DNA from 3 places in the Citrobacter telavivensis genome. Region 3 is predicted to be linked to each of the others. Evidence: predicted binding sites of a transcription regulator. Region 3 holds the regulator's gene; each other region holds the start of a gene.
The links. Region 3 encodes Fur, which represses iron uptake genes when iron is present. Its sites were predicted from a motif close to ATAATAATGAGAACNACTATCAA; they were not measured.
Positions count from the first base shown of each region.

Region 1: the regulator Fur is predicted to act here: its motif matches at 5,770-5,792, upstream of sufA (Fe-S cluster assembly scaffold SufA).
Region 2: the regulator Fur is predicted to act here: its motif matches at 1,808-1,830, upstream of bfd (bacterioferritin-associated ferredoxin).

Region 1 covers NZ_JBGUBF010000001.1:1,197,592-1,208,246, forward strand. The annotation lists gene ydiJ (D-2-hydroxyglutarate dehydrogenase YdiJ) at 1-2,739, shown strand, start outside; gene menI (1,4-dihydroxy-2-naphthoyl-CoA hydrolase) at 2,736-3,146, shown strand; gene ACERJC_RS05760 (YdiH family protein) at 3,247-3,435, shown strand; gene ACERJC_RS05765 (Vmh family MBL fold metallo-hydrolase) at 3,507-4,358, opposite strand; gene ACERJC_RS05770 (LysR family transcriptional regulator) at 4,483-5,358, shown strand; gene sufA (Fe-S cluster assembly scaffold SufA) at 5,832-6,200, shown strand; gene sufB (Fe-S cluster assembly protein SufB) at 6,209-7,696, shown strand; gene sufC (Fe-S cluster assembly ATPase SufC) at 7,706-8,452, shown strand; gene sufD (Fe-S cluster assembly protein SufD) at 8,427-9,698, shown strand; gene sufS (cysteine desulfurase SufS) at 9,695-10,655, shown strand, end outside.
Region 2 covers NZ_JBGUBF010000003.1:473,840-484,494, reverse strand. The annotation lists gene rpsJ (30S ribosomal protein S10) at 1-186, opposite strand, end outside; gene ACERJC_RS16950 (prepilin peptidase) at 564-1,046, shown strand; gene bfr (bacterioferritin) at 1,030-1,506, opposite strand; gene bfd (bacterioferritin-associated ferredoxin) at 1,579-1,773, opposite strand; gene tuf (elongation factor Tu) at 1,956-3,140, opposite strand; gene fusA (elongation factor G) at 3,211-5,325, opposite strand; gene rpsG (30S ribosomal protein S7) at 5,422-5,892, opposite strand; gene rpsL (30S ribosomal protein S12) at 5,989-6,363, opposite strand; gene tusB (sulfurtransferase complex subunit TusB) at 6,489-6,776, opposite strand; gene tusC (sulfurtransferase complex subunit TusC) at 6,784-7,143, opposite strand; gene tusD (sulfurtransferase complex subunit TusD) at 7,143-7,529, opposite strand; gene ACERJC_RS16900 (helix-turn-helix transcriptional regulator) at 7,529-8,251, opposite strand; gene fkpA (FKBP-type peptidyl-prolyl cis-trans isomerase) at 8,542-9,366, opposite strand; gene ACERJC_RS16890 (protein SlyX) at 9,590-9,808, shown strand; gene slyD (peptidylprolyl isomerase) at 9,944-10,540, opposite strand; gene ACERJC_RS16880 (YheV family putative zinc ribbon protein) at 10,635-10,655, opposite strand, start outside.
Region 3 covers NZ_JBGUBF010000001.1:453,312-463,966, forward strand. The annotation lists gene tcuC (tricarballylate/proton symporter TcuC) at 44-1,339, opposite strand; gene tcuB (tricarballylate utilization 4Fe-4S protein TcuB) at 1,393-2,532, opposite strand; gene tcuA (FAD-dependent tricarballylate dehydrogenase TcuA) at 2,519-3,922, opposite strand; gene tcuR (tricarballylate utilization LysR family transcriptional regulator TcuR) at 4,020-4,946, opposite strand; gene fur (ferric iron uptake transcriptional regulator) at 5,077-5,523, opposite strand; gene fldA (flavodoxin FldA) at 5,804-6,334, opposite strand; gene ybfE (LexA regulated protein) at 6,484-6,777, opposite strand; gene ybfF (esterase) at 6,906-7,679, opposite strand; gene seqA (replication initiation negative regulator SeqA) at 7,870-8,415, shown strand; gene pgm (phosphoglucomutase (alpha-D-glucose-1,6-bisphosphate-dependent)) at 8,439-10,079, shown strand; gene ACERJC_RS02135 (nuclear transport factor 2 family protein) at 10,228-10,655, opposite strand, start outside.

The DNA.
Region 1 (10,655 bases), 740 kb from region 3:
ATGAGCCGCATCATTGAGATCAACCCGGAAGAGGGCTGGGTGCGGGTGGAAGCCGGGGTGATCAAGGATCAACTGAATCAGTATCTCAAACCGTATGGCTATTTTTTTGCCCCGGAACTGTCCACCAGTAACCGGGCGACACTGGGGGGGATGATTAATACCGACGCCTCCGGGCAGGGGTCGCTGGTCTACGGGAAGACGTCCGATCACGTGCTGGGCGTGAGGGCAGTACTGCTGGGTGGCGATATTCTCGATACGCAGCCGCTGCCGGTTGAACTGGCACAGACGCTCGGTCAGAGCAACACCGCCATTGGCCGTATTTATCGCACCGTGTTTGAGCGCTGCCGCGAAAAGCGTCAGTTGATCATTGATAAATTCCCCAAACTGAACCGCTTCCTGACGGGTTACGACTTGCGCCATGTCTTTAACGATGACATGAGTGAATTCGATCTAACCCGGATCCTCACCGGTTCGGAAGGGACGCTGGCGTTCATTACGGAAGCGCGGCTGGACATTACGCCACTGCCGAAAGTGCGCCGACTGGTGAACGTGAAATACGACTCTTTTGACTCCGCACTGCGGAATGCGCCGTTCATGGTGGACGCGCGCGCGCTGTCGGTGGAGACGGTTGACTCAAAAGTGTTGAATCTGGCGCGTGAAGACATCGTCTGGCATTCGGTGAGCGAACTGATTACCGACGTCCCGGACAAAGAGATGCTCGGCCTGAACATCGTCGAATTTGCCGGTGATGATGAAGCCGTTATCGACGGACAGGTTGCGTCCCTGTGCGAGCGCCTGGATGAGCTGATTGCGCGTGAAGAGGCGGGGGTGATTGGCTGGCAGTTATGTACTGAACTGGCGGGCGTTGAGCGTATCTACGCAATGCGTAAAAAAGCGGTGGGGTTGCTGGGAAATGCGAAAGGCGCGGCAAAACCAATCCCGTTTGCCGAGGACACCTGCGTACCGCCGGAACATCTTGCCGACTACATCGCTGAATTTCGCGCACTGCTTGATGGCCACGGCCTGAGCTACGGCATGTTCGGCCACGTCGACGCCGGGGTGCTGCATGTGCGGCCGGCGCTGGATATGTGCGACCCGCAGCAGGAAGTGCTGATGAAGCAAATCTCCGATGAGGTGGTGGCACTGACGGCGAAATATGGCGGTCTGCTGTGGGGTGAACACGGCAAAGGTTTTCGCGCCGAATACAGCCCGGCGTTTTTCGGCGATGAACTCTTCGCGGAACTGCGGAAGGTCAAAGCGGCATTCGATCCGCAAAACCGGCTGAATCCGGGGAAAATTTGTCCGCCGGAAGGTATCGACGCGCCGATGATGAAAGTCGATGCGGTCAAACGCGGCACCTGGGACCGACAAATCCCGCTGGCCGTGCGCCAGACCTGGCGAGGCGCGCTGGAATGTAACGGTAACGGTCTGTGCTTTAACTTTGATGCGAAGAGCCCGATGTGCCCGTCGATGAAAATCAGCCTCAATCGCATCCATTCGCCAAAAGGGCGCGCGACGCTGGTGCGTGAATGGCTGCGTCTGCTGGCAGATCGCGGTGTTGATCCGGTACGACTGGAAAACGCGCTGGCGAGCAAACGGCCCAGCCTGCGGTCTCTGATTTCGCGCACCCGTAACACCTGGCATGCCAGCAAGGGCGAGTATGACTTCTCGCATGAAGTGAAGGAGGCGATGTCCGGCTGTCTGGCCTGTAAGGCCTGTTCGACGCAGTGTCCGATCAAAATCGACGTCCCGGAATTCCGCTCGCGCTTCCTGCAGCTTTACCATACCCGCTACCTGCGCCCGCTGCGTGACCATCTGGTGGCGACGGTCGAAACCTATGCGCCGCTGATGGCGCGGGCGCCGAAGACCTTCAACTTCTTTATTAATCAGCCGCTGGTGCGCAAGCTGTCGGCAAAACATATTGGCATGGTCGATCTGCCGCTGCTGTCGACGCCGTCACTGCAACAGCAGATGGTTGGTCATCGCTCGGCGAACATGACGCTGGAACAGCTTGAAGCGCTCACGGATGCGCAGAAAGCCAATACGGTGCTGGTGGTGCAGGATCCGTTTACCAGCTATTACGACGCGCAGGTCGTGGCGGATTTCGTCCGTCTGGTCGAAAAACTGGGGATGCAGCCGGTTCTTCTGCCGTTCTCGCCAAACGGTAAAGCACAGCACATCAAAGGATTCCTGACGCGTTTTGCGAAGACCGCCAAAAAGACCTCTGATTTTTTGAACCGCGTGGCAACACTGGGCATGCCGATGGTCGGCGTCGATCCGGCGCTGGTGCTCTGTTATCGCGATGAGTACAAGTTGGCGCTAGGCGAACAGCGCGGCGATTTCCATGTCCAACTCGCTAATGAGTGGCTGGCAACGGCGCTGGCCTCGCACGAACCGCGCGACGTTAGCGGTGAATCCTGGTATTTCTTCGGCCACTGTACCGAAGTGACCGCGCTGCCCGGCGCGCCGGCGCAATGGGCGTCAATTTTTGCCCGCTTTGGCGCGAAGCTGGAAAATGTCAGCGTGGGGTGTTGCGGTATGGCCGGTACTTACGGTCATGAGGCGAAGAACCATGCGAGTTCGCTGGGTATCTACGAGTTGTCGTGGCACCAGGCGATGGAGCGACTGCCGCGTAGTCGTTGCCTCGCGACGGGATATTCCTGCCGCAGCCAGGTGAAACGCGTCGAAGGCACTGACGTGCGCCATCCTGTGCAGGCATTACTGGAGATTATTGGATGATCTGGAAACGTGAAGTGACCCTCGACGCCCTCAATGCGATGGGCGAAGGCAATATGGTTGGCCTGCTGGATATTCGCTTTGAGCATATCGGCGACGATACGCTTGAAGCGTCAATGCCCGTTGACGGGCGCACGAAGCAGCCGTTTGGCCTGCTACACGGCGGAGCCTCTGTTGTGCTCGCTGAAAGCATCGGTTCGGTTGCGGGTTACCTGTGTACTCAGGGCGAGCAAAAAGTGGTGGGGCTGGAGGTCAATGCTAATCACGTTCGCTCCGCGCGGGAAGGGCGCGTAAAGGGAGTCTGTAAGGCAATTCATACCGGCTCCCGACATCAGGTCTGGCAGATTGACATCTACGATGAGCAGCAGCGACTGTGCTGTACCTCGCGGTTGACAACGGCCGTTGTGTGACGTTGTCACCGGAAAAAGTGTGATCACTATTGCTTTTGGTCATAATCTGCGCAGCAAAAGGTGATATACTGTGCAGGTTTTGACCATAAGCGAGGATGATATGACTAGCCAACTAGACCCGGCCCAACTGGCAATTGAGTTTTTACGTCGTGATAAAACAGAGCTCTCTCCAGCCCAATACCTTAAAAAACTAAAACAACTTGAGCTCGAATTTACCGATTTACTGACGCTCTCTTCCACCGAGTTAAAAGAAGAGATCTATTTTGCCTGGCGCCTTGGCGTTCATTGATTCTGTGATTGTCAGCGTAAAGAGAACCCGACACCTGAGTCGGGTTTTTTTTTGGTCCTTACGCAGCGGTGCTACCACGTCATCTCGCCCGAATTCACTTTCGCGCTCAATTCCAGCGAGCTTTCATCTGCCAGTCCCGGCCACGCGGCGTTCATCGTCTTAATGACCCAGGCCGAACCTTGTTTCGACGCCAGCGCCTGTTCAAACGATTGCAGGTAATCCTGCGTGAAGCGGATAGCGCCATCGCCAGCAGGGCGCTCACCAAGGTAATGACCGGGAATGACCTGCTTTGGTTGTAGGCTGTGCATTTCAGTCAGGATATTACGCCATGATGCGCGTTGCTCCGGCGTCTGGGTGTCAGCCGTCCAGACATGAATGCCTGCCGCCACGCCCGTGCCGCCGAGGATCGCCCGGTTAGCCGGTACCCAGACATACGCCGCGTAATCATTAGGATGACGCAATTCCAGCGTTTCACCATCTACGCTAAAACGCGTTTCAGCGGTGGTCTGCGGAACGATCGGCGCCGTTGGCGCGCCATCCTTCATCTGTGGTCCCCAGTACTGCAGCTTAGCCTCTTTGGTGGCACGAATATGCTCAACGACCGATGGTGTCGCCAGTACCTTCGCGTCAGGAAAAGCTTTCACAATCGGCTCCAGGCCAAAATAGAAATCTGGATCGCCGGAGGTAATCACGATGGCTTTCAGCGTTTTGCCACGGGATTTAATCATCTCCACCAGTTTTGCCCCGTCTTTAGTGCTGAACTGCGCATCAAACAATATGGCTTCCGTCGGGCCGGATACCAGCGTTGAAGAAACAGGGAAGATGGCGTTTTCCTGTGGGTTATAGACGTCAAGTTGCAGCGGTGCGGCAAACAGTGGAGAGGCGACAGCAGGCAACAACAGGGTCAGCAGTTTACTTTTCATGAGGGATAACCTTATGCAGATGAAATTGTTCTGGGTGTGGCCTGTATTTTAAGGAAATTTGGATCTGTTAGAATTCCTGTATCAGAACATGCTGAGTTTCATAAAACGATCGGATGGGGTAGCAATGGACAGAGTCATGGCGGCGACGGTATTCAATCATATCTGCGATTTAGGCAGCCTGAGTGCGGCGGCGCGGGCACTGGGACTCTCCCGACCGATGGTGAGCCGTTATCTTGATGAGATGGAGAAATGGGCAGGCGCGCGGTTGATTCATCGTTCATCGCGCAGGCTGACGATTACGCCAGCCGGAGAAGAGGCGCTGGTGAAGACGAGAACGCTGGCGCAGCTGTCGCAGGCGATTGGTGCGGCGTCGGCGACAGAGATTCCCTCCGGAACGCTGCGCGTCGCGTGTGCGCACTTTACGGCAATGCACATTCTCGCGCCGGTGCTACCAGGTTTTTTAGCACGGTATCCAGAATTGCGCATTGAAGTTGAGATAAACAATCAGCCGGTCAGTCTGGTCGGTGAACGCATTGATGTCGCGATTCGTATTACCGATAACCCCGAGCCAGGTACGATTGCCCGCCGACTCGGCGACTGCGAATCGGTTCTGTGTGCGTCAGAGGCGTATTTGCGCCAGCACGGCATCCCGCAGACGCTGGAGGATCTCGCTCAGCATAACTGCCTGTATTACAGTGGGTTTGCTGGGAAATCGTGGCATTTTCTCGACGAACGGGGCGAGGCGGCCTCGGTGGCGATAAAGGGAAATCTGAGCGCCGGGATCTCGTCTCTGCTGTGCGAATCTGCGCTGGCAGGCATGGGGATCGCGCTGGTGCCGGAAAAGGAAGCGCGTGAAGGACTCGCGCAGGGGCAACTGGTACGCCTGCTGCCGATGCTGCAACCCCGACGCCTTGCCGTGTACGGTCTGTATCTTTCCCGTGAGCATCAGCCCGTTGGGCTTCGGCTGTTTCTGGAGGCAATCCAGGCAACGATGTCGTAACGCATGGAATTGATCCGCCACAAAAAAGTGCGGGATAGCAATTTGTGTTAAAAATGACCTTCGGCAATATGAGACTATTCTTATCGCCCCTTCAAGAGCTAAGCCATCGTGAGTGCCGGAGATAAGCGCCGGATGGGGCCGGAACCCTTAAGGCTGTTACTGACAACCTTAAGGGTTTTGTTTTTCTGTGCTTTCACCCTCCTCATGTTATTCCTATCCCTGAAATAGTCATTTTCTATACATCTTTACTGTTTTGACCTGCCAGGTCGATGATGAACGTTAAAGTCATTATCAATCAATGCATTGAACAAATTCATCCATTCCTCTTAACCCGCGCGGCAGGGTCTATGCTTAATAAAAGTGGTCAAAAAGGGTGAAACGCCAGAATGCCCCTGCTGTTGAGGGGTTGAAGTGAGAATCGTTATCACTAACATGGTGTTATAGCCTGATGGCTCATTATGCGAGGTAACCCTATGGAATTGCATTCAGGAACATTTAATCCGGACGATTTCGCCTGGCGCGGATTGACGCTCACCCCTGCGGCAGCAGCGCATATTCGCGAACTGGTCGCAAAGCAGCCTGGCATGCTGGGCGTGCGCCTGGGCGTTAAGCAGACGGGATGCGCCGGTTTTGGCTATGTGCTGGATACCGTCAGCGAGCCGGAGAAAGACGATCTGCTGTTCGAGGTTGAGGGCGCGAAGCTCTACGTCCCGCTGCAGGCGATGCCATTCATCGACGGCACGGAAGTGGATTACGTCCGCGAAGGATTAAACCAGTTATTCAAATTTCATAACCCGAAGGCCCAGAACGAATGCGGCTGTGGCGAAAGCTTTGGGGTATAGGCGGTACTATGTCTCGTAATACTGAAGCAACTGACGATGTCAAAACCTGGACCGGCGGCCCTCTGAATTACAAGGAGGGTTTCTTTACCCAACTGCAAACGGATGAGCTGGCGAAAGGGATCAACGAAGAGGTGGTACGCGCCATTTCGGCCAAACGTAATGAACCTGAGTGGATGCTGGAGTTTCGCCTCAATGCGTACAGGGCCTGGGTCGACATGCAGGAGCCGCACTGGTTAAAGGCGCACTATGAGAAGCTGAATTATCAGGACTACAGCTACTATTCCGCGCCCTCGTGCGGGAATTGTGATGAGACCTGCGTGTCGGAACCGGGAGCGGTACAGCAAACCGGGGCGAATGCTTTCCTCAGTAAAGAGGTGGAGGCTGCCTTTGAACAGCTCGGTGTACCGGTGCGCGAAGGCCGTGAGGTGGCAGTTGACGCCATCTTTGACTCTGTCTCTGTTGCCACCACCTATCGTGAAAAACTGGCGGAGCAGGGGATCATATTCTGCTCGTTCGGCGAAGCGATTCACGATCATCCCGAACTGGTGAAACAGTATCTTGGCACCGTCGTACCCGGCAACGATAACTTCTTCGCCGCGCTAAATGCGGCGGTCGCTTCTGATGGCACCTTTATTTATGTGCCGAAAGGCGTGCGCTGTCCGATGGAGCTTTCCACCTACTTTCGCATTAACGCCGAGAAGACCGGGCAGTTTGAGCGCACGATCCTGGTAGCGGATGAAGGCAGCTATGTGAGCTATATCGAAGGCTGTTCAGCACCGGTGCGCGACAGCTATCAGCTTCACGCGGCGGTAGTGGAAGTGATCATCCACAAAGACGCCGAGGTGAAATACTCCACCGTTCAGAACTGGTTCCCTGGCGATAACAACACCGGCGGTATTCTGAACTTCGTCACCAAACGCGCGCTGTGCGAGGGTGAGAACAGCAAAATGTCGTGGACCCAGTCGGAGACCGGATCGGCAATTACCTGGAAATACCCAAGCTGCATTCTGCGTGGCGACAACTCCATCGGTGAATTTTATTCGGTGGCGCTGACCAGCGGACATCAGCAGGCGGATACCGGCACCAAGATGATCCACATTGGCAAGAACACCCGGTCGACCATTATCTCAAAGGGGATCTCTGCCGGACACAGCCAGAACAGCTATCGTGGTCTGGTCAAAATTATGCCGACGGCCACCAATGCCCGTAACTTCACCCAGTGCGACTCAATGCTGATTGGCGCCGACTGCGGGGCGCATACCTTCCCGTATGTCGAATGCCGGAACAACAGCGCGCAGCTGGAGCATGAAGCGACCACCTCGCGGATTGGTGAAGATCAGCTGTTCTATTGCCTGCAGCGCGGCATCAGCGAAGAGGATGCGATCTCGATGATCGTCAACGGCTTCTGTAAGGACGTTTTTTCGGAGTTGCCGCTGGAGTTCGCCGTTGAAGCGCAAAAATTATTAGCCATTAGCCTTGAACACAGCGTCGGTTAAGGAAGCAACATGTTAACGATTAAAGATTTACAGGTCAGTGTGGAAGAGAAAGCGATCCTGCGTGGGTTGAGCCTCGAGGTTCGTCCGGGAGAAGTGCATGCCATTATGGGACCAAACGGCTCCGGGAAAAGTACGCTCTCTGCGACGCTGGCAGGGCGTGAAGATTACGAAGTCACCGGCGGGTCGGTGATGTTTAAAGGGAAAGACCTGCTCGACCTGGCGCCGGAAGAGAGAGCGGGTGAAGGCATCTTTATGGCCTTCCAGTATCCGGTGGAAATCCCTGGCGTCAGCAATCAGTTTTTCCTGCAAACGGCGCTCAATGCGGTGCGCACTTATCGCGGACAGGAATCGCTGGATCGCTTCGATTTTCAGGATCTGATGGAAGAGAAAATCGCGCTGTTGAAGATGCCGGAAGATCTGCTAACCCGCTCGGTGAACGTCGGTTTTTCCGGTGGCGAGAAGAAGCGTAATGACATTCTGCAAATGGCGGTGCTGGAGCCGGAACTGTGTATTCTCGATGAGTCGGATTCCGGGCTGGATATTGATGCCTTGAAAGTGGTTGCCGATGGCGTCAACTCACTGCGTGACGGTAAGCGCTCGTTCATTATTGTCACCCACTATCAGCGTATTCTTGACTATATCAAACCTGATTTTGTCCACGTCCTGTATCAGGGGCGGATTGTGAAGTCTGGCGATTTCACGCTGGTCAAACAACTGGAGGAGCAGGGATATGGCTGGCTTACCGAACAGCAGTAATGCGCTGCAACAATGGCATCATCTGTTTGAAGCGCAGGGCGAGACGCGCTCACAGCAGGCGCAACAGCATCTCCAGCAGGTTCTGCGCCTGGGGCTGCCGACGCGCAAGCATGAGAACTGGAAATATACGCCGCTGGAAGGCCTTACCAACAGCCTGTTCGTCAGTCGCAACGCCGATGTTACCCCGGCGCAGCGCGATGCGTTAGCGCTCAACGTTGAGGCGCTGCGGCTGGTGTTTGTTGACGGTCAGTTCAGCCCGACGCTTAGCGACAACTGGGAAAACAGCGGCTTTGAGGTGGCGATCAACGATGAACGCCAGACCCTGCCGACGGCGGTACAGCCGGAGGTGTTCTTGCATCTCACTGAAGGCCTGGCGCGTAGCGTGACGCATATCCGCGTTAAGCGTAATCAGCGCCCGGTAAAACCGCTGGTGCTGATGCACATCACCCAGGGCGTATCCGCTGAGGAAGTAAACACGGCGCACTATCGCCATCACCTTGAGCTGGCGGAAGGCGCGGAGGCGACGATCATCGAACATTACGTCAGTCTGAACGATGCCCGACATTTCACCGGCGCGCGCCTGACCATGAACGTGGCGGCAAACGCGCACCTGCGTCACATCAAGCTGGCGTTTGAAAATCCGCTCAGCCATCACTTTGCTCATAACGATATTTTGCTGGCGGCGGATGCCTCGGCCCACAGCCACAGTTTTCTGCTTGGCGATGCGGTGCTGCGTCATAACACCAGTACTCAACTGAACGGAGAGAACACGACGCTCAGGATCAACAGCCTGGCGATGCCGGTGAAAAATGAGGTCTGTGATACCCGCACCTGGCTTGAGCACAACAAAGGCTACTGCAACAGCCGACAACTGCATAAAACGATCGTCAGCGATAAGGGCCGTGCGGTGTTTAACGGGCTGATTAACGTTGCCCAACACGCGATCAAAACGGACGGGCAGATGACGAACAACAACCTGCTGCTCGGAAAGCTCGCGGAGGTGGATACCAAACCGCAACTGGAGATTTACGCCGATGACGTGAAGTGCAGCCACGGAGCGACGATAGGGCGCATTGACGATGAGCAGATGTTCTACCTGCGTTCGCGCGGGATAGCTCAGCGGGATGCGCAGCAGATGATCCTTTATGCCTTTGCCGCAGAACTGACGGAAGCGTTGAGCGACGAGGCGCTGAAACACCAGGTGCTGTCGCGGATAGGCCAGCGTCTGCCGGGAGGCGTAGCATGACATTTCCCATCGACAAGGTGCGTGCGGATTTCCCCATCCTCACGCGTGAAGTGAACGGCCTGCCGCTGGCGTATCTTGACAGTGCCGCCAGCGCACAAAAACCGGCGCAGGTGATTGACGCAGAAGCCGAGTTTTATCGTCACGGCTATGCGGCGGTGCATCGGGGGATCCACACCCTCAGCGCCCAGGCGACCGAAAAAATGGAAAACGTGCGTAAGCTGGCATCGCTGTTTATTAACGCGCGCTCGGCGGAAGAACTGGTGTTTGTGCGTGGTACGACGGAGGGCATTAACCTGGTCGCCAACAGTTGGGGGCCAGAGAACGTGCATGCGGGCGACAACATCATCATCAGTGAGATGGAGCACCATGCCAACATTGTGCCGTGGCAGATGCTGTGCGCGCGCGTGGGGGCCGAACTGCGGGTGATCCCGCTGAACCCCGACGGTACATTGCAACAGGAAGTCCTGCCCACTCTGTTTGATGAGAAAACCCGACTGCTGGCGATCACTCACGTCTCAAACGTGCTGGGCACTGAAAACCCGATCGCCGAAATGACCGCGCTGGCGCATCAGCATGGTGCGAAGGTGCTGGTGGACGGTGCGCAGGCGGTGATGCACCACCCGGTAGACGTTCAGGCGCTGGACTGTGATTTTTACGTCTTCTCGGGCCACAAGCTGTATGGTCCGACCGGTATTGGCGTGCTCTACGTCAAAGAGGCGGTGTTGCAACAGATGCCGCCGTGGGAAGGGGGAGGGTCGATGATCGCCACTGTCAGCCTGACGCAGGGCACCACCTGGACGAAAGCGCCGTGGCGCTTCGAAGCGGGGACGCCGAATACCGGCGGGATTATCGGTTTTGGTGCGGCGCTGGAATATGTTTCAGCGCTGGGGCTGGAGGCGATTGGTGAGTACGAACAGAACCTGATGCACTATGCGCTGGAGCAACTGACGACGGTGC
Region 2 (10,655 bases), on a different contig from region 3:
GCGCGCGTCTTTGTTAACGTGCGGAGAGATCAGAACGGTGAAGCGCTCTTTGCGGGTCGGCAGCGGGATCGGACCACGGACTTGCGCACCAGTGCGCTTAGCAGTCTCGACGATTTCCGCGGTTGATTGATCGATCAGACGATGATCAAACGCTTTAAGGCGGATACGGATTCTTTGGTTCTGCATGAGACCAGAGCTCCAATTATTTTATAAACGAAAATGATTACTCCTCAGACCCATTACGATTGATGGGAGAGTGTAACCGTTCTTACGTAGCCCCCCGATTGGGAGCATTGTTAGATAGCCAAATCGGCTACCTGAGGTTCAGATCGAACCTGCCGTCGATTAAGACAAGCCCGCGCATTATACGTAAATATCAGACTGAAGCAAGTGTCGCGTAGATATTAATCACTTCGTCCGTAATGCGAGTAGGGTTCCAGGCTTTTATGTAGTGAATGAAACGCGGCAATTGAGCAGGAAAGTCGCTCGCAATACTCATAATAGTACCTTGCTCCCTCATTAGCCTTCTTTAAAGTAGCGACAGGATTGATGGAGGATACCTGATGGTCGCTGCCCTGCCCTTTCTGCTGCTATATACCGCATTGTCTTTGTCTCTTAGTTTCTGCGATGTGCGCAGCGGACAACTGCCGGACCGGTTTACCTGCCCATTGTTGTGGGGCGGACTCCTCTTTCACCTGTGCATCATCCCGGCACAACTTGCAGATGCCGTATGGGGTGCCATTGCAGGCTACGCCAGTTTTGCCTTTATCTACTGGAGCTATCGGTTGGTTCGTAAGAGAGAAGGACTCGGCTATGGTGATGTGAAATTCCTTGCCGCGCTGGGTGCCTGGCATGGGTGGATGTCATTACCATTTTTGGTCTTTTGGGCGGCGCTGTTAGCGTGTTCTGGTATCGCAGCATTGGGGATAATTCATGGAAAGTCGGTATTAAAAAACCCGCTGCCTTTTGGGCCATTTCTGGCGGCAGCGGGTTTCATCACCGGATGTTACCGTTTCACTTCTGAAGCGATTAACTGGTCACTTTAATTTGCGACTGCAGATAATTTTGCAGGCCAATTTTCGAGATGAGATCCAGTTCAGTCTCCAGCCAGTCGATATGCCCTTCTTCATCCGCAAGGATTTCGATCATCATATCCCGGCTGACATAATCATGAACGGTATCAGCATAGGCGATCGCTTCACGTAAGTTTTTCGCCCCTTCGAGCTCTAATCTGAGATCGGACTGCAGCATCTCTTCAACATCTTCGCCAATCCCCAACTTACCGAGATCCTGCAGGTTCGGGATCCCTTCCAGGAACAAAATACGCTCAATATATTTATCCGCGTGTTTCATCTCATCGATGGATTCATGGTACTCGACGTCATTGAGGCGGGTAAGTCCCCAATTTTTGAACATACGTGCATGGAGAAAATACTGGTTGATCGCGACAAGCTCATTTCCCAATAGTTTATTGAGATAATTTATGATTTTAACATCACCTTTCATTTTATAGTCCCTCCGCTTCCACTCTCCAGAGCATAGATGGGGCTACAGGGATGTCAAAAAAAAGAGTGTGACTCAGGCGATCTCTTTAAATTCTGGCATTTGCATTAACTCATCCTGCATCACTTCGCGTGCTGCCCGAACGCATTTACCGCATTGATTTCCCACAGGTATAAACTTGCGTAACTGTTGGAAGGATTGAGGATGAAACTGACGTACCGCCTGGCGAATTTTTTTATCACTTACACCATTACACAAACAAACGTACATGATCGCTCCCGTTCAATTTCTGTGCAAAGTGTAAATGAGAATAGTTATGATTACAATAGCACAATTCTCTCTACGCAACGGGAGCGAAGTAAAAATTGCGAGTAAATGTGACAACCAAATCACAGGCAGCAAAAAAGGGCGCCGAAGCGCCCTTTTTAAGTGCAGAACTAATCAGTAAATAATTAGCTCATTACTTTAGCAACAACGCCCGCACCAACAGTACGGCCGCCTTCACGGATTGCGAAACGCAGACCGTCGTCCATCGCGATCGGGTGGATCAGGGTAACAACCATTTTGATGTTGTCGCCCGGCATTACCATCTCTACGCCTTCCGGCAGTTCGATGGTGCCAGTCACGTCAGTGGTACGGAAGTAGAACTGCGGACGGTAGCCTTTGAAGAACGGAGTATGACGGCCGCCTTCGTCTTTGGACAGAATGTACACTTCAGATTCGAACATTGTGTGCGGCTTGATGGTACCCGGCTTAGCCAGTACCTGACCACGTTCGATTTCTTCACGTTTGATACCACGCAGCAGAACACCTACGTTCTCACCCGCACGGCCTTCGTCCAGCAGTTTGCGGAACATTTCAACGCCAGTACAGGTAGACTTGGCAGTCTCTTTGATACCAACGATTTCAACTTCTTCGCCAACTTTGATGATACCGCGCTCTACACGACCGGTAACAACGGTACCACGACCGGAGATGGAGAATACGTCTTCGATCGGCAGCAGGAACGGCTTGTCAATCGCACGCTCTGGTTCCGGGATGTAAGAATCCAGGAAGCCAGCCAGTTCGATGATTTTCGCTTCCCACTCTGCTTCGCCTTCCAGCGCTTTCAGAGCAGAACCACGAACGATCGGCGTGTCGTCGCCCGGGAAATCGTACTGAGACAGCAGTTCACGAACTTCCATCTCTACCAGTTCCAGCAGCTCTTCGTCATCAACCATGTCGCATTTGTTCAGGAACACGATGATGTACGGAACGCCTACCTGACGACCCAGCAGGATGTGCTCACGAGTCTGCGGCATCGGGCCGTCAGTCGCAGCAACAACCAGGATCGCGCCGTCCATCTGCGCAGCACCGGTGATCATGTTTTTAACATAGTCGGCGTGGCCCGGGCAGTCTACGTGCGCGTAGTGGCGAGTCGGGGTGTCATATTCAACGTGAGAGGTGTTGATGGTGATACCACGAGCTTTTTCTTCCGGCGCGTTATCGATCTGATCGAATGCGCGAGCAGCACCGCCGTAGGTTTTAGCCAGTACGGTAGTGATGGCAGCAGTCAGGGTAGTTTTACCGTGGTCAACGTGGCCGATGGTGCCGACGTTAACGTGCGGTTTTGTACGTTCAAATTTTTCTTTAGACACGGCTATATTCCTTACTATAGCGCTCTCCCCTTGTGGAGAGAGCACGGGACTTAGGTTTTAATCCTGTGGATTATTTACCACGGGCTTCGATTACGGCCTGAGCAACGTTGTTCGGTGCATCATCATACTTCAGGAATTCCATAGTGTACGATGCGCGACCTTTGGTCAGAGAACGCAGCTGAGTTGCATATCCGAACATTTCAGACAGCGGAACTTCAGCGTGGATCTTAACGCCAGTGACTTCGGATTCCTGACCGCGCAGCATACCGCGACGACGGCTCAAGTCACCGATAACATCACCGGTGTTTTCTTCCGGCGTTTCTACCTCAACCTTCATGATTGGCTCAAGCAGAACTGGTTTAGCTTTCTTAAAGCCTTCTTTAAAGGCAATAGACGCAGCCAGTTTAAACGCCAGTTCAGAGGAGTCAACGTCATGGTAAGAACCGAAGTGCAGACGAACACCCATATCAACAACCGGGTAACCTGCCAGCGGGCCGGCTTTCAGCTGCTCCTGGATACCTTTATCAACGGCCGGGATGTATTCGCCAGGGATTACACCACCTTTAATGTCGTTGACGAACTCGTAGCCTTTCGGGTTAGAACCCGGCTCCAGTGGGTACATGTCGATAACAACATGACCATACTGACCGCGACCACCAGACTGCTTGGCGTGTTTACCTTCGATATCGGTAACTTTCGCACGAATCGCTTCGCGGTAAGCAACCTGAGGTTTACCGACGTTCGCTTCAACGTTGAATTCACGCTTCATACGGTCAACGATGATGTCGAGGTGCAGTTCACCCATACCGGCGATAATGGTCTGGTTAGATTCTTCGTCAGTCCATACGCGGAATGACGGGTCTTCTTTAGCCAGACGACCCAGAGCCAGACCCATTTTTTCCTGGTCAGCTTTGGTTTTCGGTTCTACGGCGATGGAAATTACCGGCTCAGGGAATTCCATACGCTCCAGAATGATCGGCGCATCCGGGTCACACAGGGTGTCACCAGTGGTTACGTCTTTCAGACCGATCGCAGCAGCGATGTCGCCCGCGCGAACTTCTTTGATCTCTTCACGTTTGTTAGCGTGCATCTGAACGATACGGCCGAAACGCTCACGTGCAGATTTCACGGAGTTCAGTACGGTATCACCAGAGTTAACCACACCGGAGTACACACGGAAGAAGGTCAGGTTACCCACGAACGGGTCGGTAGCGATTTTGAATGCCAGTGCAGAGAAAGGCTCTTCGTCGCTAGCGTGACGCTCAGCAGGCGTATCTTTACCGTCGTCCAGGATACCGTTGATCGCAGGTACGTCAACCGGGGATGGCAGGTAATCAATTACCGCATCCAGCATCGCCTGAACACCTTTGTTCTTAAATGCAGAACCACAGGTTACCAGGATGATTTCGTTGTTCAGAACGCGCTGACGCAGAGCTTTTTTGATCTCTTCTTCAGTCAGTTCTTCACCACCCAGGTATTTCTCCATCAGCTCTTCAGAAGCTTCCGCAGCGGACTCGATCAGGTTCTGGTGCCATTCTTCAGCCAGTTCCTGCATGTCAGCCGGGATATCTTCATAAGTGAAGGTAACGCCTGCATCTGCTTCGTTCCAGTTGATGGCTTTCATTTTCACCAGGTCAACAACACCGGTGAACGCTTCTTCAGCGCCAATTGCCAGCTGCAGCGGAACAGGGTTCGCGCCCAGACGGGTTTTGATCTGACCAACAACTTTCAGGAAGTTCGCACCCATACGGTCCATTTTGTTAACGAACGCAATGCGCGGAACTTTATATTTGTTTGCCTGACGCCATACGGTTTCAGACTGCGGCTGAACACCACCAACTGCGCAGTAAACCATTACCGCACCATCAAGAACACGCATGGAACGTTCTACTTCGATTGTGAAGTCAACGTGCCCCGGGGTGTCGATGATGTTTACACGATGCGGTTCATACTGCTTAGCCATACCAGACCAGAATGCAGTAGTCGCTGCGGAAGTGATAGTAATACCACGTTCCTGCTCCTGCTCCATCCAGTCCATGGTGGCCGCGCCGTCATGAACTTCACCGATTTTATGGTTTACACCGGTGTAGAACAGAATACGTTCGGTAGTAGTGGTTTTACCGGCGTCGATGTGCGCACTGATACCGATGTTACGGTAGCGTGCGATGGGTGTTGTACGAGCCATTTGATTCCTCGTTTATCTTTTAGGCGTTCAATTTAAGTAGCCCAAAGCGGGCTGCTTACTGGAAGCGCCCGCCTGGTGACTAAAACTCCGAAGGGATTACCAACGGTAGTGTGCGAACGCCTTGTTGGCTTCTGCCATACGGTGAACGTCTTCACGTTTCTTAACTGCAGTACCTTTGTTGTCTGCAGCATCAGAAAGTTCGTTCGCCAGGCGCAGAGCCATGGATTTATCACCGCGTTTACGAGCAGCTTCAACGATCCAACGCATTGCCAGGGCATTACGACGAACCGGACGGACTTCAACTGGTACCTGATAAGTAGAACCACCAACGCGGCGAGACTTAACTTCGACAGTCGGGCGCACGTTTTCGAGAGCTACTTCGAAAGCTTCCAGTTCAGATTTACCAGAGCGCTGAGCCAGGGTCTCCAGCGCGCTGTATACGATTGTTTCGGCAGTAGATTTTTTACCATCTACCATCAGGATATTTACAAATTTAGCCAGCAGTTCTGATCCGAACTTCGGATCCGGCAGAATTTTACGCTGACCAATGACGCGACGACGTGGCATGGAAATACTCCGTTGTTAATTCAGGATTGTCCAAAACTCTACGAGTTTAGTTTGACATTTAAGTTAAAACGTTTGGCCTTACTTAACGGAGAACCATTAAGCCTTAGGACGCTTCACGCCATACTTGGAGCGAGCTTGCTTACGGTCTTTAACGCCAGAGCAGTCAAGCGCACCGCGTACGGTGTGGTAACGAACACCCGGGAGGTCTTTAACACGACCGCCACGGATCAGGATCACGGAGTGCTCCTGCAGGTTGTGACCTTCACCACCGATGTAGGAAGTCACTTCGAAACCGTTAGTCAGACGAACACGGCATACTTTACGCAGTGCGGAGTTCGGTTTTTTAGGAGTGGTAGTATATACACGAGTACATACACCACGTTTTTGCGGGCATGCTTCCAGCGCAGGCACGTTGCTTTTTGCAACTTTGCGAGCGCGTGGTTTGCGTACCAGCTGGTTAACTGTTGCCATTAAATAGCTCCTGGTTTTAGCTTTTGCTTCGTAAACACGTAATAAAACGACCTCATACAATATGAGGACGCCGAATTTTAGGGCGGTGTCGAAAAGGTGTCAAGAAATATACAACGATCACACAATCACCAGGCCATCTGGCTGGCGTGCTTAACCGTAAGTCTGACGAAGTCAGTATAGTCAACCCTGACGACACTGTCTGAAATTTGACCACCCAAACCGCGAGCTTCAATGTCTTCTTTCAGTGCGTAAACAGTTATGGGGGTATTTTGCAGGCTTTCAAGGAAGCGGCTGCCTTCTACTGCGACGACGACGCCATCCTGGAGCAATAAAAGTTCATCGCCTTCTGCGATCAGGCGCTGAATAGCAGAGAAATCAGAGTGCCACGCGGAGCGGTGTAAAGTATGCAGCATGAGAACCTCAAAACCTCAGGATGACATCGTAGTTGCCCAGTTCGCGACGCAGCGCTTCTGGCTCCAGCGGTGTCGCATCAACGACAAAACTTACGCCTTCCCCGAGTCCCCTCTCGCGCAGCGAGGCGGCACATAACCAGCACTGTTTGATATCGTACAGTCCCAGCAGTTTGAAGGTCGCAATATAGTCGCGGGCCAGAATGACATCCGGTTTTTGTCCCTGCAGGATCTGAAAAACGCCATCACCAATAAAGAAGACGCCGATCTCTTCGGTTAATGCCGAGGTGGCCAGCAGCGCGTCCAGCCCTTCGCGACCCGATGCACTCCCGTGCGGCATGGTGGAAAAGACAAAGGCAATACGTTTCATCAGAACTGTACCACGCGATCGCAGGTCAGTGAGGCTTGCGCCAGCGCGCCCAGTCCGCTGAGGGTAAAACCCGGCTGCAGATTGGCAGACGCCAGCCCCAGCCTGCCCGCTTCAGTTTCATCAACCACACCGCGACGCAGTGCCGCCGCCACACAGATGTTCAGTTCAACGCCATGCTGTGTATTCATTTGTTGCCAGGCCCGGACCAGATCAAATTCATCACTGGCCGGAGAGGTCAGTTGGTTGGCGTTATACACGCCTTCCCGATAGAAAAAGACGCTGCTTAACGTATGGCCTTCTTCAATCAGCGCCTGAGCAAACTGCAGTGCGCTGCTCGCCTGCTGGGTACCATATGCCGGACCGGTAACCACAATGGCAAAACGCATTACTTATCTTGCCCCTGGAAGTCACCGCTCTTGAACTGGCGAATATAGAGGTACACGGTGTGTTTAGAGATATTCAGACGATCGGCAACCTGGTTGATCGCGTCCTTAATATCGAAGATGCCTTTCTCATACAGATTCAGAACGATCTGGCGGTTCTTGGCATTATTGGAGACATTACGATCGGCGTTCACCTCTTCAATGGTGAACTCCAGCGTCTGCGTCACCAGATCTTCTACAGAAGAGGCGAAGTTAACAGACGATCCGACTTCCGGGGTCTCCGGCGGAATAAAGGTATTCATGATCTGCGAGAACGGGACATCAAGGTTCATGTTGATGCACAGCAGACCAATCACGCGATGCTCGCGATTGCGAATGGCAATCGTCACTGACTTCATCAGAACGCCGCTTTTCGCACGGGTAAAATAGCATTTGGAAACGCTGCTATCTGCACCGGTCATATCGTGCAGCATTCGTAACGCAAGGTCAGTAATCGGTGAACCGATTTTACGTCCCGTGTGTTCACCATTGGCAATACGAATGGCGGAACATTTCAAATCCTGCAAAGAGTGCAATACGATTTCACAGTGGGAACCAATGAGCATCGCTAACCCGTCCACCACCGCTTCGTAGGATTTCAAAATATCAAAGTCGGTCTGATCGAAAGGACGTTGATCCAGTAAGTCGAGCTCACTGGTTTCGTTGGTTAAAAGCGACCTGGACATGAAAAAAAACACTCCTTTTCAGGAGCCTGTCGTTATGTTTTCAGGGCAGGCTCATTAATTTTGTGGATGGTTAAATTAATACAGAGGGGCTTCCACTTTCCACTATTAATTATACACGTCATCCTTCAGGCTGCCTCAGCGTTGGTTTCGCTCGTTCGCCCCAGTTACGTACTTATGTACGCGCCAGGGGATTCACTCCCTTACCGCCTTGATGCAACTTGAATGATTTTTTGTGTGTATCCGGCCTGCTAAAAAAAACCGCCGCTCTGTTCGGCGGCGGTTCTCAATTTTTATTTTTTAGCGGCATCTGCTGCTTTTGCATCAGCTTCTGCTGCTGCTTCTGGCTTGTCATCCGCCTTCGGTGCCGGCTTGATATCCAGCAGTTCTACGTCGAATACCAGCGTGGAGTTAGCCGGGATCCCCGGAACGCCGGTTTTACCGTAAGCCAGCTCTGGTGGGATAACCATCTTGATCTTCCCGCCTTTCTTAATGTTCTTCAGACCTTCAGTCCAGCCAGGAATCACACCGTCCAGACGGAAAGAGAGCGGCTCGCCACGGGTATAGGAGTTATCGAACTCTTTACCGTCGATCAGCGTCCCTTTGTAGTTCACCACCACAGTGTCGCTGTCTTTCGGCGCTTCGCCCGTACCGGCTTTCTCCACTTTGTAGAGCAGGCCCGTTGAAGAGGTCTTCACATCTTTCTCTTTCGCAAACTTGGTGCGGAATTCTTTGCCTTTGGTTTCGTTGTCAGCCGCGTCTTTTTCCATCTTCGCCTGAGCGGAGGCTTTCACGCGTGCTTCAAATGCTTGCAGAGTCTGTTCGATTTCCTGGTCAGACAGTTTGCTCTTATCAGCAAACGCATCCTGAACGCCGGCGATCAGTTGGTCTTTGTCCAGTTTGATGCCCAGTTTTTCCTGCTCTTTCAGGGAGTTTTCCATATAGCGGCCCAGCGATGCGCCCAGTGCATAAGCCGATTTCTGGTCGTCATTTTTGAACGCGGCTTTGCTGTCAGCAGCAGCGGCCGGTTTTGCGGCTTCGGCTGCGAAGGTGATCGGGGCGTGCAGAGCAACGGCCATCGTGGTCGCCAGCAGAGTGACTTTAAACAGTGATTTCATCCATATCTCCAGGGCCGGGGCATCTCACCCCATGGTTAACTTTTATGTGAGAAGCGTACTATAAAGCGTTGTTGAACAAATCAACATACAGACATACCTGATAATCGCTTCTTTTGAGACTCTTTTTGTTTAAATTAGTTTCGATGAGAAGGAATCGGGGCTGTGTATTCGGATAAAGTTAAGTAGAATCCGCCGCGACCAGAGACAATCGATGAGGTGAATCATGCAGGATACAACGATGGAAACCCGACTGGCCGAGCTGGAAAGTCGGCTGGCTTTTCAGGAAATCACCATTGAAGAGCTCAACGTAACGGTAACCGCTCACGAGATGGAAATGGCCAAATTGCGCGATCATCTGCGACTGCTGACGGAGAAACTCAAGGCGAGCCAGCCTTCCAATATCGCCTCTCAGGCCGAAGAGACGCCGCCGCCTCATTATTGAGACATAAAAAAAGCGGGTTTATCCCGCTTTTTTGTGGCTCATTGCCGGATGGCGGCGCAAGCGCCTTATCCGGCCTACTCATACCAATGAACCCGTAGGCCTGATAAGCGTAGCGCCATCAGGCATTATGACCTTTTAGTGGCAACCGCAGCCGCCGTTGCCTTTACCGCCACCACCGCAGCAGCCTTCGCCGCCGTGCTCGTGACCGTGGTCATGGCCGTGACCGCCGCAGCAGCCGTCGTGATCGTGCTCATGGTCGTGACCGTGCGCACCGTGAACGTGGCCATGAGCCAGCTCTTCTTCGGTCGCTTCACGGATCGCCACAACTTCAACGTTGAACTTCAGATTCTGACCTGCAAGCATGTGGTTGCCATCAACCACAACGTGGTCGTCTTCCACTTCGGTAATTTCTACCGGTACCGGACCCTGGTCAGTTTCAGCCAGGAAACGCATGCCAACCTGCAGTTCATCAACGCCCATGAAAACGTCTTTAGGAACGCGCTGCACCAGGTTTTCGTCGTACTGACCGTAAGCGTCGTTCGCGCCTACAGCAACATCAAATTTGTCGCCAACATCGTGACCTTCCAGCGCTGTTTCCAGGCCAGAGATCAGGGAACCGTGACCATGCAGGTAGTCCAGCGGCGCACTCACCGGAGACTCATCAACCAACACACCGTCTTCTGTACGTACCTGATAGGCCAGGCTGACCACCAGGTCTTTTGCTACTTTCATGATATCTCCTGAGCGTGGGAAAATTGCTGGCGCAGATTGTAGCGGAAATCTGCACCTGTGTACCCCTTAGCTTAAAAAATCTCGGGCCATATCGCTAGTCTGGATGAAAGATCCC
Region 3 (10,655 bases):
ACAACATAAAACGGGCGGAGAGATTTCTCCGCCCGTTTGCGTTTCAGAGCTTATTCTCTGCCGTCTGATAACCGCGGCTGAGACGGACAAACAGCATTGCGGTCGCGGCGAGTCCACAGAGCGCTGCGCACATGAGCCACCAACCCGGAGAACTCTTATCGCCGGTCAACTGGACCAGCGCCGTGGAAATAGCGGGCGTCAGGCCGCCGAAAATCGCCGTGGCGAGGCTAAAGGCCAGCGAAAACCCCACGGTTCGCACATAAACCGGCATCACTTCGGTCAGTGCGGCAACCATCGCGCCGTTGTACATGCCGAAGAAGAACGAGAACCAGAGCAGCACCAGCGTCATACGGGTGAAATCCGGGGCGGCGGTCAGCCAGTTCATTACCGGCCAGGTGGTGATCAGGGCGAGCAAAGTGATACCCATCAGCACCGGGCGACGCCCAATCCGGTCAGAGATGGCGCCGCCAATTGGCAGCCAGATGAAGTTAGAAATCCCCACCAGCATGGTGACTATCAGGCTGTCACGCGCGCTCAGGTTCAAAACGGCTCTCCCGTATGTAGGGGTATAAACGGTAATAAAATAAAAGGTCGTGGTCGTCATCGCCACCAGCAGGGTTCCTGCGGTGATGATGCGCCAGTTTTTAACGATGGTGGTAAAAATCTCCCGGGTGTCGGGGCGGTGCTTACGTTGTAAAAAGGCTTCAGTTTCCTGCAGTGAACGTCGAAGAACAAAAATCAGCGGAATAATCATACAACCAATAAAGAACGGGATTCGCCAACCCCATTCAGAGATCTCATCGTGCCCCAGCGTGACATTCAGGCCGTAGCCAATCAGCGCGGCGACAACGATCGCGACCTGTTGACTGGCCGATTGCCAACTGGTGTAAAAGCCTTTGTTGCCAGGCGTTGCAATTTCAGAAAGATAAACAGAGACGCCACCCAGTTCGACGCCGGCAGAGAATCCCTGTAACAAGCGCCCCAGCAGGACCAGCGCGGGGGCCAGCAGGCCGATGGTCTGATAACCCGGAACGAGGGCTATCAGCAGCGTGCCGCAGCCCATGATTGCAAGAGTGACCATCAGCCCTTTACGCCGGCCGATCCTGTCGATATATGCCCCCAGTATTACCGCCCCGATGGGACGCATTAAAAAGCCGGAGCCAAAAACAGCAAAAGTAAGCATGAGGCTGGCGAACTCACTTTCGGCAGGAAAAAACGTCTTTGCGATATAGGTGGCATAAAAACCAAACAGAAAAAAATCGAACTGTTCGAGAAAATTACCGCTGGTCACACGCAGTATTGCGCCGAACGTGCCGGCGCGCGATGGTTGTTGAGTCATTGAGGTTGCTCCACTGTCTTATCATAATATTTATAGAGGTAAGAGTTTGCGGGTTAGTCGCCTGCGACCCCCGCCTGTTTTCCGCGTCGCTTCTCAATCGCCCATTTGAGTAAAGATGCGCAGCGGTAAAATCCGTGGGCAAATTTTCCGTACGGAATGGTCAAAAAAAGTGCCATGACCACGCCAAGATGGATGGCAAGCAGGATCCCCATCCATGAGGTGTCTCTTCCCGCCAGCAAGCCCAGACCGGTCAGGCTGGTTAGTAGCAGCAGTAAAATAAATCCGCGATCCATTGGTTTCTGCCGCGCATCACCATGCAGTGGCGAACGCTTAAGGTTTAGCCACAGCAGGCCTGCCGGACCGACGACTAAACCGACGCCTCCGAGCGTGCCAAGCATGACCGGCACGCTAAAGAACGGGTAGGGGGCTTCCCATCCGGCAAAATAGTGGTAGCCGGTCGCCACCACGGTCGCGGCGAAACAGAGCATAAAGCCGTAGAAGGTGAAATGATGGAAACGACGGCGCATCAGCGTAAAGGCGTCGTCAGCGTCGTTGCAGCCTTTGCCATGTCCGCCGTCGAGGTATTTCAGCGTAAGCGCATTGTGCGAGGCTTCGGCAATTTCCGCCGGACGTGGCCCGACCGGCGATATCTCACGCCAGAAGCGGATCACGCCCGCCATCAATAAACCGATCGCCAGAACGAAAACGGAACCAAACATCCATGCCAGCAGGTTGTGCGGGAAGATTTGGTAGAAATCACCGGCCAGCGGTGGGTGGCGCAGCGATCCTTTCAGCCCCATCGCGAGGAGTAAAAAGAGGATCAGACTAAAGACCAGCGCCAGCGTCACGGTGACGCCTGCCCGGCGATACAGTGCGCCAAAGGCCGCAGGCCGTGCGTAATGTTGATAGGTCTCCAGGCGTACTTCCGCCATCGCTTTCGGCACGTTGAGAGCAAACTCATGCGGCGGGGCATACTGGCAGGCATGTAAGCAGGCGCCACAGTTATGACACAGGTTAGCAAGATAGTTGATGTCGGCTTTGCCGAATTCCAGTCGTTGAGTCATTGCCGGAAACACGGCGCAAAACCCTTCGCAATAGCGGCAGGCGTTACAAACCTGCATCACCCGCTCGACTTCCGCCTCCGGCTCGGTGAGAATTTTGGCTTCAATAATCAATTTTTCAAGCTGCTTCATGGCGCGCCTCCTTACGTGCCGCCCGTGCGGCTTCTTTCCCTGCGATCCGCCCGAACGTGGTGCCGATGGACATGCCGACACCGGCGGTATAACCCTTGCCCAGCACGTTGCCTGCCATCATCTCACCGGCAACGAACAGGTTACGGCTGGGGGCTCCAGCGAAGTGGACCGCAGCGTGTGCATTCACTTTCAGTCCCAGATAGGTAAAGGTGATCCCCGGACGCAGGGCATAGCCGTAGTAGGGGGGGGTATCGATAGGCCGCGCCCAGTGGGTTTTGGGTGGCGTCAGGTCCTGCGTCGCGCAGTTATCCAGCGTTGTGTGATCAAACTGGCCCGGTTGACAGGCCTGGTTGTACTGTTCCACGGTATGGGTAAAGCGTTCGGTATCCAGCCCCAGCTGGCGGGCCAGTTCACCCAGCGTGTTGGCCTGCGCGCCCGGGAAAACCGGCGGCATAAAGTGGCCGATCGCTTTGCTATCGATAATGGAGTAGCCAATCTGGCCGGGCTGGTGGGCAACCAGACGCCCCCAGATGGCATACCGTTTCGGCCAGAAATCTTCGCCTTCATCGTAAAAGCGCTCCGCGTCCCGATTGACCACCACGCCAAGCGAGACGCAATCCACGCGGGTACAAATGCCGCCATCATACAGCGGGGCTCGGGCATCAATGGCAACACAGTGGGACTGGGACGGATCGCCGATGATGTCAGCCCCGGCATCGATCATAAATCTGAGCAAGACGCCCTGATTAAAGCGGGTGCCACGAATGAGGAAGTTATCGGCCGGCCATTCGCCACGCGCGTTTTCCCCCCAGGCCTCGCGCAGCCATTCGCGGTTGGATTCAAACCCGCCAGCGGCGAGGACGCAGGCTTTGGCCTCAATGCGCTCGTTCCCTGCCAGGGCGGCGACGAATTCACCGTTGCGCAATTCAAGCGCCTGTACCGGCGAGTTGTAGCGAATCTGAACCCCCAGCTTTTCTGCGCTGCGGTAATAGGCGTTCACGAGGGCTTTACCGCCGCCCATGAAGAAGGCATTGGTACGCGCCACGTGCAGTGCGCCAGAGAGTGGAGGCTGAAAGTTAACACCGTGCTGGCGCATCCAGTCACGACACTGCGATGAGGTGCGGATCACCAGACGCGCCAGCGCTTCATCGGTGTTGCCTTCCGTGACACGCCAGAGATCCTGCCAGAATTCCTCTTCGGGATAACTCTCGACCAGCACATCCTGTGGCGCATCGTGCATGCATCGTAAATTGCGCGTATGTTGAGAATTGCCGCCGCGCCATTCCCGTGGCGCAGCCTCTAACAGCAACACGGAGGCTCCTGCCTCGCGAGCGGTTAAGGCGGCACATAACGCGGCATTACCGCCGCCAATCACCAGTACATCCACCATCGTATACTCCATTATCATTTAACTATTTGTTAAATTTGTAATTGAAATGTATACGTACGGGTTGTATGGGCGCTATGACGAAAAGCTAAAGACCTGTTTAGTGAGCGTAAAGGGTTGCACCCGGCCAACAGCCGGTTTCAACAAGTTCACGCATGACTTTTGTGAGCATCACGCGGGCGGCGAGCCCGGCGGGGGTGAGTTCATCGTCAGACAGGCTGACCAGAAAATTGGGGCGGCTAAGTACAGGATTGTGGACACCGATCACTCTTAGCGCGTCTCTCTCAAGGTGCGAAATGGCAGCTCCGGGTTGCAGCGTGGCACCGAGTCCGCTGCGAACGGCGTGCATCAGTAACGTCAGGCCGTCAATTTCCGTGGCGATATCAACCTTTAGTCCGTGTTCCTGACAGATGGCCTCCAGTCGGCCGCGCAGTCCGTGACCGAGGCTTGGCATGATCAGGGGAATATTCGCCAGTTGAGCAGGGGTTATGGTGTCATCCGGAATATCCGCCAGCAGCTCGTGCGTGCCAATCAGAAAAAGCCGCTCTTCGAGAACCGGCCTGGCGCTCCAGCGCAGGATCTTCTCTTTTTGAAAAACGACGGCCAGATCAATCTGACGGGTGTTGATCATCCGTTCCAGATTGCCCGAGAGGCTTTCCACCACATGCAAGCGTACGTCGGCGTAATGTTCCCGCATAGCATGAATAAACGGCATTCCCAGGACAGAGGCCGTGCTGGGGGCCATGCCGACGCTGACATGTCCGGACAGACGCGCATCGCGCGCGGCCAGAATGGCGTCATCAGCGTGACGCAGCGCCAGTTGCGCCTGTGAGTAAAAGGCCAGACCGGCGTTGGTTGGCGTTACGCCACGCGAGGTTCGCTGCAATAGACGAATCGCAAGTTCGTTTTCCAGTCGTGTCATCTGCTGGCTGAGCGCGGAAACGCCGATGTCGAGATCGAGCGCCGCGCTGCCCATACTCCCGGTTTCCACAATACGGACAAAATAACGTAGCTGGCGAAGTTCCATTTCGATTCTCCGGACAAGGCAGGGTGAGATTTTACATTAAAGCAACATGCTGTCAGAAGAAAGCGCGGCGTGGGGAATGGCACGCATAAAAAAAGCCAACCGGCAGGTTGGCTTTTCAGAATAATACAAATTATTTCGCGTCGTGCGCGTGTTCGTCTTCGCGACAATCGCCTTCAGCACAGTGGCCGTACAGATAAAGGCTATGATTCGTCAGACGAATGCCATGCTTCGCCGCGATCTCACGCTGACGCGCTTCAATAGAATCATCACTGAATTCGATCACTTTGCCGCAATCGAGGCAAATAAGGTGATCGTGATGATGCTGCTGGGTCAACTCGAAAACGGATTTACCGCCTTCAAAATTGTGGCGGGTAACGATCCCGGCGTCGTCAAACTGGTTCAGCACGCGATACACGGTCGCCAGACCAATTTCTTCACCCATGTCGATCAGTCGTTTATATAAATCTTCCGCACTGACGTGATGGTTTTCCGGTTCCTGAAGAACTTCCAGGATCTTTAAACGAGGAAGCGTTACTTTCAGGCCAGCCTTCTTTAATGCGGTATTGTTGTCAGTCATGCGGAATCTGTCCTGTTGCTAAACGATTCACTTCATACAAGAAGTGACAGAAATTGCACTCGAGATAATGCGTTTCATTATAGGACTGCCGTGTCTAAATGAAAACCGCAAGCCTCTGGCAAATGTTAATAAATAGTCGGTATTGCCTGGAAATGAGAGCGCCACCTAAAAACTCCCGCACATTGTACAGGGATGGGCAAGAAAGTTACAAATTTGTAGCAATTATTTTGATTGGTTCTGTCTATTGATGCGGCGCAAACATTGTCTGCGCCGCCGTACATCAGGCGTTAATGATGTCGTCGAGGTGCAGTTCTTCAGAAATCTGCTTCACCCATTTTTCCACGCGCTCGGCGGTCAGTTCCGGCTGACGGTCTTCGTCAATCGCCAGACCGACAAAATGGTCGTCATCCGCCAGACCTTTGGACGCTTCAAAATGATAGCCTGCGGTCGGCCAGTGACCCACGATGGTTGCGCCGCGCGGCTCAATGATATCGCGGATTGTGCCTAACGCGTCGCAGAAGTATTCAGCATAGTCTTCCTGATCGCCGCAGCCAAACAGCGCAACCAGTTTGCCGTTAAAATCAATGTCTTCGAGGGTCGGGAAGAAGTCGTCCCAGTCGCACTGCGCTTCACCGTAGTACCAGGTTGGGATACCAAGCAGCAGAATGTCATAGCCTTCGAGATCTTCCTTGCTGCTTTTTGCAATGTCATGCACATCGGCAACGTCTTTACCAAGCTGTTTTTGAATCATTTTTGCGATATTTTCGGTATTCCCGGTGTCGCTGCCGAAAAAGATGCCAGTGATTGCCATGAGTAAAGTAACCTCTTGAAACTTATTGAAATGGTGGTGGCGAGTTGCCCACAGATAACGGCAATCATAGCAGAACAGTCAGGTATGCGGAAATAGCAAACGCATACGAGTGCACTCCATGCTACACGAAAGTGGGGAATGAGGGGATTTCAGGCGAGATCCTGGCCGCGTAGCGCCGCCAGTTGGGCCATCAGTATCTCTTCAATCAGTTCACTGCGGCTCATCTCCCGGGATTCCGCCAGCTCATTTAGCGCGTCAACGGCTTCCGCGTTGAGCTTGAGCTCGACACGCTTAAGACCACGAACTTTGTCGCGTTTTAGCTGATTACGCTTGTTAATGCGCAGTTGTTCATCGCGCGAAAGCGGATTGGTTTTCGGTCGTCCCGGGCGACGCTCGTGCGCGAACAGATCTAGTGTCGTACGGTCCGTTTGTTCTTTGGCCATGATTTTGGTGACTTCGGGGAAACAATCAGCCAGGCCTCTGCCCGGATGGATAGCGCGCCATCATACATCAGCGGATGAGGCGCGCCAACGTTCGTACGTGTAATCGCGCACGGACGCTGAGTTTTTAATCAGTTAGCCGTCTCGTTGAGATAACGACGGATGGCGCGCAGCACCGCCTCCGGCTTTTCGGCATGCACCCAATGACCCGCCCCGGCAATCACATGCGCACGCGCCTGTGGGAACTGGGCCAGTAAATCGGCGCGATACGCCTCGGTGACATAAGGGGAGTTGCCGCCGGGGATAAACAGCGCCGGATGATCCCAGGCCGGAATCGTCTCCCAGCCGACGATATGCGGGTATTGTTCCCACAGCACCGGCACGTTAAAACGCCACTCGCCGTCAACATATGATTTCAGCAAAAACTGAATCACGCCTTCTTCATTAAGATATTCGCGCATGACCGCAGCCGCCTGCTGGCGGGTCTTTGCCTTTGATGCCGTCACCGCGTTGATGGCAGCGAAAATTTCGTCGTGGCGGCGGACAGGGTAGTCCACCGGGGCGATATCTATTGCCACTAAACGATCGATGCGTTCCGGGGCCAGCGCGCTGAGCGCCATTACCGCTTTACCGCCCATCGAGTGACCAATAAAGGTGGCTTTTTCGATGTGTTGTGCCTCCAGCGTATCCAGCAGATCCTGTGCCATCGCCGGGTAGTTCATCACCGGGTCGCGAGGAGAGAGACCGTGGTTACGCATATCGACCTGGATGATGTCATGGTCGTTCACCAGGTCTCGTGCGAGCACGCCCAGGTTGTCCAGACTACCAAATAAACCGTGAACCAGTACGATGGGAGAATTATTGTGCAGGTTTTGTGCGGATTGCGCTCGGATATTCAATTTCATGGCAAAGTTCTTTTTTTCGCTCTGTCGGGTTAGGGTATTATGTTGACCATTCTGCCACTGGGCTGCAACCACTTCGGTTTTCTCCGAGTTTTTTGTTCAGCCAGGTTTGACGCTATTCGCCGTTGGGATTTGCCCCTATACTCCCAACGATTTGTATTTCAGATCAGATAAGACACCGCACTGGATTAAGATGAAAACGATTGAAGTTGATGATGAACTCTATAGCTATATTGCCAGCCACACGAAGCATATCGGCGAGAGCGCATCCGAGATTTTACGGCGTATGTTGAAGTTTTCCGCCGCATCACAGCCCGTCACGCCAGTGACAAAAGAGGTTCGCACGGCGCAACCGGTGGTTGCAGAGGCGAAACCCGTCAATCTTGTCAAAGATAAAGTGCGCGCGATGCGTGAACTGCTTCTGTCCGATGAATATGCGGAACAGAAGAAAGCGGTTAACCGCTTTATGCTGGTGCTGACTACACTTTATACACTGGATCAACATGCGTTTGCTGAAGCAACGGAATCGTTGCATGGCCGAACGCGTGTCTATTTTGCGGCTGATGAACAGACGCTACTGAAAAACGGTAATCAAACCAAACCAAAACACGTGCCCGGCACGCCTTATTGGGTGATCACCAACACCAACACCGGCCGTAAATGCAGCATGATCGAACACATCATGCAGTCAATGCAATTCCCGGCGGAATTGATTGAAAAGGTTTGCGGAACAATTTAATCCATGCAGAAAAGGACCAGGCAATGGCAATCCACGACCGTGCAGGCAAGCCTGCGCAACAAAGTGATTTGATTAACGTCGCTCAACTGACGGCACAATACTATGTACTGAAGCCCGCAAAAGGAAATGCGGAACACGCGGTGAAGTTCGGCACTTCCGGACACCGTGGCAGTGCAGGTCGTCATAGCTTCAACGAGCCCCACATTCTGGCGATTGCGCAGGCTATCGCGGAAGAGCGTGCGAAAAACGGCATTACGGGTCCGTGCTATGTGGGTAAAGACACCCATGCGCTGTCCGAACCGGCGTTTATCTCCGTACTGGAAGTGCTCGCAGCGAACGGTGTCGACGTGATTGTTCAGGAGAACAACGGTTTTACCCCAACGCCAGCCGTATCGAATGCCATTCTGGTCCACAACAAAAAAGGCGGCCCACTGGCTGACGGTATTGTCATTACCCCGTCCCACAACCCGCCGGAAGATGGCGGCATTAAATACAACCCGCCTAACGGTGGCCCGGCAGATACTAACGTCACGAAAGTGGTGGAAGACCGCGCGAATGCGCTACTGGCTGATGACCTCAAAGGCGTGAAGCGTATTTCTCTGGATGCGGCGCTGGCGTCCGGTCATGTCAAAGAACAGGACCTGGTACAGCCGTTCGTTGAAGGGCTGGCGGACATCGTCGACATGGCTGCTATCCAGAAAGCCGGTCTGACGCTGGGCGTGGATCCGCTGGGCGGTTCCGGTATTGAATACTGGAAACGTATCGCGGAGCATTACAAACTGAACCTGACCATCGTGAACGATCAGGTTGATCAAACCTTCCGTTTTATGCATCTCGATAAAGATGGCGCGATCCGTATGGACTGCTCGTCTGAGTGTGCGATGGCCGGTTTGCTCGCGCTGCGCGACAAGTTCGACCTGGCGTTCGCCAACGACCCCGATTATGACCGTCACGGTATTGTCACCCCGGCGGGGCTGATGAATCCAAACCACTATCTGGCGGTGGCGATCAACTACCTGTTCCAGCATCGTCCGCAGTGGGGTAAAGAGGTGGCCGTCGGTAAAACGCTGGTCTCTTCAGCCATGATCGACCGCGTGGTTAACGATCTGGGGCGCAAACTGGTGGAAGTCCCGGTTGGTTTTAAATGGTTTGTTGATGGTCTGTTTGACGGCAGCTTCGGCTTTGGCGGTGAAGAGAGCGCGGGGGCATCCTTCCTGCGTTTCGACGGTACGCCGTGGTCTACCGATAAAGACGGGATCATCATGTGCCTGCTGGCGGCAGAAATTACCGCCGTCACCGGGAAGAACCCGCAGGAGCACTACAACGAGCTTGCTGCCCGTTTTGGTGCGCCGAGCTACAACCGTCTGCAGGCAGGCGCAACGTCCGCACAAAAGGCGGCGCTGTCTAAACTGTCTCCGGAGATGGTCAGCGCCAGCACGCTGGCAGGTGACCCGATAACCGCGCGTCTGACCGCAGCACCGGGTAACGGTGCGTCGATTGGCGGTCTGAAAGTGATGACCGACAACGGCTGGTTCGCCGCGCGTCCGTCCGGTACGGAAGATGCGTACAAGATCTATTGCGAGAGCTTCCTCGGTGAAGAGCATCGCAAGCAGATCGAGAAAGAAGCCGTCGAAATTGTCAGCGAAGTGCTGAAAAACGCCTGAGTTAAAAAGTCGCATTAAAAAGGAGCCGATTGGCTCCTTTTTCTATTCCCGCACGCTTTCCCGTAGGCTGCCATCCGGCGTTGTTTTATTGCCTGAAGGCGCTTCGCTTATCAGGCCTACGCTCGCACGATATTGGAAGTTCGCGTGGTTATTGGGGGAGCTTATACGCCTGACGCGCTAATAACTTCCAGTCACCCGCGCTGTCTTTTTTCATCACCAGCATCACGCCGATTTTCACTTCGCCTGGTTTGCCGCTGTCGTTTGTTTTCGCCTCCAGAATATGGCGGACGATCGCGACATCGCCATCAATCTGAACAGTCTGATCGTTCAGATTTAAGGTCTTGAATTGTGATTTTCCTGTCACGATAGCGTCAACAAATTCGGCGTTATTTTCAATTCTTCCGCTGGAATGGCCATAGCTCAGGGAGGCGGTTCCCACTTTTTCCAGACTGGATTTTTCACCGCTCAGCATCGCCTGACGCATGCTTTCTACGGCATCTGTCACCGCTTTAACGTCTGTACTCTGTGCAAAGCAAGAGCTGCTTAACAGCAAGAGCGCCATACAAAATGCTTTTT